3 regions of the Ruegeria sp. CDSA033 genome follow, and region 1 is predicted to be linked to each of the others. Evidence: riboswitches for the same ligand, from Rfam matches in the RefSeq annotation. Region 1 holds a riboswitch; each other region holds the start of a gene.
What was found. Region 1 has a riboswitch for cobalamin ahead of AC2FLA_RS10765 (hypothetical protein). Riboswitches for the same ligand answer to the same signal wherever they lie in the genome.
Positions count from the first base shown of each region.

Region 1 (2,259 bases):
GAACATTGTCGCCAGTGCGCGATACGGCCAGGGGTGGTCGGATACCGTCACCAAACCTGAACAGACACAGATCATCCGGTCGATCTGCTCAATATCGGGCTGAATTGGCCCCAGCATTCCACCCACCGAATGGCCAATGCTCCACTGCTGGGCGGCGGGAAATCTGCGCCGCATTTCGGCGCGAGCAGCGGGCATGTCGATCAACGCCCAGTCAGCCATCGTGGCCTGCGAATCGCGCAGGCGCCCGCGTAGAGAGTGGCCAAAATCGCGATAGTCATAGGTCAGACAGGCCATACCCTGTTCTTCCACCAACCACCGCGCAAAATGCTGGTAATAGTCGCGCGGTACGCCTGTGGCGGCATGGACTACAACCGCCACATCAGGTGCCGAGGCAGGCATATACAGCCGTGCCGACAGTTCGGCGTCTCCGGCAGAAAACGTGAAATCTTCGGTCAAAACGACCGGAGTGTTGTCCAACATGGTGCCCTCGCAAGCATCTGAACTATTCGGTTCACATATGGCATATCGGCGCTTTTGCGCGACTGGAGTCAACAGATTTTCAAAGTGACCAAGCGTCCACTTGAACGATGGAAAACAGCCCGCTTGACTCAAGCCACTTACAACCGCTAGCGATGAGGTGATGGTTCTCGTCCTTATATTGGGGCGGGATGAAAAGGGAACTCGGTGCGGTCCAGCCCGGCAATGCCGGAACGGACCAAGGCCGCGACTGCCCCCGCAACTGTAAGCGGTAAGCAATGCCGAAATACCACTGGCCGAAAGGCTGGGAAGGTCGGCAAAGCAATGACCCGCAAGTCAGGAGACCTGCCATCAAAGTAAAAACCGAAACTCGGGCGGGGTGTCCGGGCAGGTCTTCAGTACGCTGAGTTCCCTGTTCCACGTCCCCCGCTCACCGCGCGGAGGGCGCATTATGATCTGGAAGACAACGACCCACGAATTCACCGCCACCCTGTGCCAGAAAACGGGGAAAACCTGCCCCGCATTGGCCCAAATGGCTCGGGCCTTGGCCGAGGCGATGGCAACAGCACAACCAATGACGACCAGCGAATTTGAGGTGGACGGCTCCAGCGAACTGACCCATTGCGATGAGGGTTGCACCGCACGGTTTCGCGCCAGCCCGGCCCGGATCAGGGTCTATTGCGGGACAAACACAGGCGACTCAGCCGACACGTTGGACGAATACGCCGATATGATGTTCGGCCCTGACTTTTCCACTCTGCCTGCTGGTGTTTTGGCGGCCTTGCCTTGCGCCATGCTTCAGGCATCGGCCCTTGCACCGCGTCCATCGCATCAGGTTGTTCAACAAGCCACGGCCTGATCCTAGTTCACCGATCGCTCTGGGCCGGTTTCATGGCCCAAGCCTTCTGCTCATCCGTTTCCACCGCGCATGGTCGGGCCAAGCGCAGCCGGTTTAGCGCGTGGTTTGGATCTTCGCCACATTCCACCATGAGCCTCAGCGCGACCATCCCCGACCGCCCACAACCGCCACGGCAATGCACCAGCACGCGTCCACCGTCGGACAGAACCTGCCGGGCGGCTGCGCTGGCTTGGGGCCAAAGAGTTTCGATTGGCTGGGGCGGCGCGCCAAAGTCCTCGACCGGAAGATGCACCCAGGTAGCGGGTCTGCTTTGAACGTCTCTACCAAAACTGCCTGCACCGACCGGCTGCATCTCGGCCTCAGTGGTCATTGAAATCACCAGATCGGGGTTCCAGTCCTGTATCACCCTTAGATCGTCCACATACCCACCGCCGCCGCCAGGCAAAGGGGACAGCGCCAAGGTGCCTGAGCCAACAGGCAGCGCGTAGATTGCAAATTTTGCCAAAGCTTATGCTCCTACTGCCACCAGCCCACCAAATTTTGACAGCCGGTTTATCCCGCTTACAGACGCTGTCCAAACCGAAATTCCACAAAGGCTGCTGTGGACGTGGGCGGCCCGGGTCTCTACGCTACATTTCTGACACGAATCTGACAGAGCAGACATGACCGAAACGCCCAGCCCCGCCTATCAGGTTCTTGCCCGCAAGTACCGCCCTGAAACCTTTGCAGATCTGGTTGGACAGGACGCAATGGTGCGCACGCTAAAAAACGCGTTCGAAGCGGATCGGATCGCGCAGGCCTTTATCATGACTGGTATTCGCGGCACCGGCAAAACCACCACTGCCCGGATTATCGCCAAAGGCATGAACTGCATCGGCCCCGATGGCGAAGGCAAGCCAACAACCGAACCTTGCGGCCAGTGC
Region 1 covers NZ_JBXWQI010000006.1:145,260-147,518, reverse strand. Annotated here, with positions in the region: gene AC2FLA_RS10770 (alpha/beta hydrolase family protein) at 1-480, opposite strand, end outside; cobalamin riboswitch at 625-844, shown strand; gene AC2FLA_RS10765 (hypothetical protein) at 929-1,336, shown strand; gene AC2FLA_RS10760 (protein-tyrosine phosphatase family protein) at 1,344-1,841, opposite strand; gene AC2FLA_RS10755 (DNA polymerase III subunit gamma/tau) at 1,999-2,259, shown strand, end outside.

Region 2 (2,259 bases), on a different contig from region 1:
GGGGGCGGGGAGCTTCGTCGGCGATGATCCCTTTGGCCTTCACCACGCCTTCGGGGCCAGCCAGATCGGGCTTGGTCAGCAGGATGATATCCGCGCAGGAGATCTGATCCTCGAACACCTCAGACAGGGGCGTTTCGTGGTCGATCGAGTCGTCAGCCAGGCGCTGGGCGTCCACGGCTTCGACATTTGGTGCGAAACGCCCAGCGGCGACGGCCTCGGCGTCCGCCAGAGCGATCACACCATCAACGGTGATTTTCGAGCGGATATCGGGCCAATCAAACGCCTTGAGCAGCGGCTTGGGCAGGGCGAGACCGGACGTTTCGATCAGGATGTGATCGGGGCGCGGCTCCAGCGCCATCAGCGCCTCAATGGTCGGGATGAAATCATCGGCTACGGTGCAGCAGATGCAGCCATTGGCAAGTTCCATGATGTTTTCCGCCGGGCAATCCGGAATGGCGCAGGATTTCAGGATATCGCCATCCACACCCACATCACCAAACTCGTTGACGATAACGGCCAGGCGCTTGCCCTGCGGATTCTGCATCAGGTGTTTGACCAGCGTGGTTTTGCCCGAGCCCAGAAAGCCGGTGATCACAGTGACGGGGAGTTTTTCAAGGTTGCTCATTTCAGGGCTCCAATCGGGGGAATGCGGGCCGCACAGTTTTTGCGGAAATGTTCGGGGCGTTCGCGCCATTTCACCAGACCGTCTTCAGCGGCTAGATACTTGGTGACGCCTTCAACGATGGTCTCGACATGGTCGGTCTCGTCGAGGTTTTCATAAACGAAGGTCCATCGGGACGGGCCGCCACGCAAAACGATCGAGCATCCCTGACCACAGTTCGACAGACATTCCACCGGTTTCAGGTCGACGCCGTCCGGCAAGCCAGCCTGTTCAAGTGCTTTATGCAGCAAAGTGCCGGGTCGCTGGGCGTCATCTTCGATAGGTAACCCACGGCGGCATGTCGTGCAGACCAGCAACTCGACTGGTGCGGTCTCGGTCACGTCTCTCATCCCCCTCATCCTTTATACGGGGGACGGGGTTTCATGCGGGCCACGCGTCTGCACATGGACCCGACACCGGAACACCCCGCCCGGTTTCAACTTCGGGTGCTGGCAGGTCTCCCGGCTTGCGGATGTCAGAGGCGAGCCTCTGTTGGATGTCCCGCCTTCCCGGCCTATTAGGCCAGTGGCTTTGGGCACCCTCTCCGGTCACGGTCGCGGGGGCGGCTGTGCTTGGCGGAATAACCGCTGGCACATTCCCTTTTCATCCATCCGGGGATGGACACCAACGCATGCGACATGCGGCACGGGCAGGGGGCTTGTCAAGCACGACTGGGGTTTGAAAACCCGCTACGTCAGAAAAGCGACTTGCCGAAGTCAGTCAGCGGCATCCGATGCGATCCGATCACGCAGCGAGGCGCAATTCAGCCCGGCCGTCGCAGATGATTCAGCACTTCTCGGTTTGGCAATCAAGTAGTGCGGTTGTGTAAATGGAATCGCTGGACCCGCAATCGCAACATGCATCTGATACTGAACTTTAGGCGTCCGAAATTGCGAAAGCAGCGCAGAAAGCTAAGTGCTTGGAAATAAATGGAGGCGAGTACCGGAATCGAACCGGTGTACACGGATTTGCAATCCGCTGCGTCACCACTCCGCCAACTCGCCTTTTCAAGTAAAATCAAATACTTGCCGTGGTGTGATCGGCGTTTTAGCAGCTTTCGACAGGAGCGTCCAGAGGGGGGAGCGCAAATTTCAGGGCCGGGTGCCAACTTAGTCTTTGGTTGCGACGTTGTATCTTGTGAAGATTGGAAAGTTTCCGTGTCTGGGCCGTTGCCGGTTTTTCAAGGATGTGGCAGAACTCAATCACCCAAGGGAGCAAGATGAGCGATCCAATGACAGATTTCGCAGCCCGCCGCCGGACGATGGTCGATACGCAGATACGTCCTTCTGATGTCACGAAGTTTCCCATCATAGACGCGATGCTGACCGTCAAGCGCGAGAATTTCGTGCCGGATGCACAGCGCGAGGCGGCTTATGTCGAGGGATTGATCGAACTGGGTGATGGGCGCTGCATGTTGGAGCCGCGGACCCTGGCTAAGATGCTGGACATATTAAATATCTCCAACGACGAGTCGGTTTTGGATATCGCTCCGGCCTTGGGGTATTCGACCGCCGTTGCCGCGCGCATGGCACAGCTGGTTGTTGCCGTAGAGGAAGACGAAAATCTGGCGGCCGAATCTCAGTCTATCCTGATGGAGG
Region 2 covers NZ_JBXWQI010000014.1:50,590-52,848, reverse strand. Annotated here, with positions in the region: gene cobW (cobalamin biosynthesis protein CobW) at 1-625, opposite strand, end outside; gene AC2FLA_RS16825 (DUF1636 family protein) at 622-1,011, opposite strand; cobalamin riboswitch at 1,096-1,305, opposite strand; tRNA gene AC2FLA_RS16820 (tRNA-Cys) at 1,592-1,665, opposite strand; gene AC2FLA_RS16815 (protein-L-isoaspartate O-methyltransferase family protein) at 1,893-2,259, shown strand, end outside.
Region 2: another riboswitch for cobalamin. It lies ahead of AC2FLA_RS16825 (DUF1636 family protein); the one in region 1 lies ahead of AC2FLA_RS10765 (hypothetical protein).

Region 3 (2,259 bases), on a different contig from region 1:
GGACAAGGCAAACACAAAGCCCAGGACCAGTTGCCCGGTGATCGTACTGGCCCAATAGCGCGCGGCGGTCGCAGGCAGGATCATGAGGCCAACGGCCATCAACGTTCCCAGTGTTTTGAACGCGGCCAGCAGGTTCAGAACCAACAGCAGCATAAAACCCTGATCTACCAACCACGGTCGGCGCGTCTGCGTTTCGAAGAAAACCGGATCACAGGTGCTGACAATCAGCGGACGAAGCAGAACGGCGAATGCCAGCAATGTTACTGTCGCCACCCCGCCGACAAGGACCATCGACGCGTCGTCGATCCCAAGGATTGATCCAAACAGGAAGCTTTTTAGTGGAACTGCGGACCCTGCTGCAGACAGGATAAAGATACCTACCGCCAATGCGATCAGATACAGCGAGGCAAGGCTGGCATCGCTGCGCAGGATCGTCCGGCGTGCGAGAAAGGCGGTCAAAATGGCGACGCCAACACCCGCGATAAGCCCTCCGACCAGCAGTGACATGACCGACAGGCCCGCGGTGACAAAGCCGATGACAATGCCAGGGGTAATCGCATGGGCCATGGCCTCACCAGCCAGCGATAGGCGACGCAGAACAAGAAACGCGCCTACCGGCGCGACCGATGCCGAGAGGACCGTGGTTGCCACAAAAGCGCGACGCATGAAGGCAAAGCTCCACATTTCTGCGATCAGGTCATACATTGGCGTGCTCCGCTGTTGAATGGGTGCCACGGAACATCCAAGACGCCTGACTTTCCGAGAGGTATCCTTGTGCAACCAGCCGGTCTGGTGTCAGAACGTCATTCACCGGTCCGTGGGTCGCCTCTTGCCCGCCCAAAAGCAGCGCGTGGCTGCAATAATCCAGCACCGAGGAAAGATCGTGCACCACCAAAACCACCGCACGCCCCTCATCGCGCCATCGGCGGATAATCGACAACAGATGTGCTTCGGTACTTTGGTCGACTGCGGCAAACGGTTCATCCAACAGGATCAGCGGCGCGTCCTGCATGATAACCCGCGCAAACAGCGCGCGCTGCAGTTGCCCTCCCGACAGCATATGCAGAGGCCGGTCAGCGATATCCAGTACCCCGGCCTCATCCAGCGCTGCAGCCATCCGGTTGCGCGCGGCGGCGTCCAGCCCGGTACGATAACCAAACCCGCGCCAGGCACCCATCGCAGCAAGATCCCTCACACGGATGGGAAATCGGCGGTCGAACTCTGTCATCTGCGCCAGATACCCGATGTCACCAGGACGGCCCTGCGGCCAAGTCAAATTGCCCGAAAGAGGATCCATCAAGCCCAGCAGCATCTTTACAAATGTGCTCTTGCCCGACCCGTTCGCACCAAGAACGGCGAGGGTCGTTCCGGCCGCGATATCCATGGAGAGGCGGTGAAACAATGTCAGGTCGCGGTAGCCCAACGTCAGATCGCGGATTTGTAAAACGGCCGACATCAAATCACCGCGTAAATCGCGAGCCACAAGAGCGCCGACAGCGCCAGAGCCCCCGCGACCAGGACCGGAACGCTGAATTCTGTCAGACACTTACCCCTTTGGGTGTCAGCTTTTTGCAATGACAACGGCAACGCCTCCTGTGTTTGGACAGGGGCAAAGCGAGCGCAAGGTCGTGCACGGTACGGACCGCTTGAAACATTGTCATCTCCCTCTGGGACACCCCGCCCAGGTTCATAAATTTCGGATGGCAGGTCTCCTGACTTGCGGGTCAAAGCTATCCCGATCCTTCCCAGGCTATTGCCCAGTGGACGATCTCGGGTCGCTCGCCGCCTACAGTTGCGGGGGCAGTCACGGAATTGGCCTTTTTACAGAACCGCACCGTATTCCCTTTTATCCCTGACCGCAGAATACAGTCGGGAACCATCGCGAGGACAAAATACGAATTGATTTGATTCGACAAGAGCACGAACTTGCGCGGGGTGGCTATTCGTTCCAGTCGCTGCTCGACGATGGAGGGGGTGCGGTAGACGTGAGGCAACGGTGGATACTACACTGCCCCGCTTCTTGTAGCTTCAGACGCACGCCAACAGTCTTTTTGACTGTTTTTATTCTGCCCGTTTTTTTTGTTTGCGCTTAGGATTTTTGTTTGCGCTTAGGAATTGTGTCTTTGACCTTACGTTTATTCGCCTGACAGGGCGCAGATGTTAAACAATTGATTTATTTGATCAATTGCAGTCTGGCTGTGGTGTTTTGGGTTATCTGCCGCTGGTTGCGGGAGTAGGATTTGAACCTACGACCTTCAG
Region 3 covers NZ_JBXWQI010000040.1:41-2,299, reverse strand. Annotated here, with positions in the region: gene AC2FLA_RS21890 (metal ABC transporter permease) at 1-705, opposite strand, end outside; gene AC2FLA_RS21885 (metal ABC transporter ATP-binding protein) at 698-1,456, opposite strand; cobalamin riboswitch at 1,686-1,896, opposite strand; tRNA gene AC2FLA_RS21880 (tRNA-Met) at 2,223-2,259, opposite strand, start outside.
Region 3: another riboswitch for cobalamin. It lies ahead of AC2FLA_RS21885 (metal ABC transporter ATP-binding protein); the one in region 1 lies ahead of AC2FLA_RS10765 (hypothetical protein).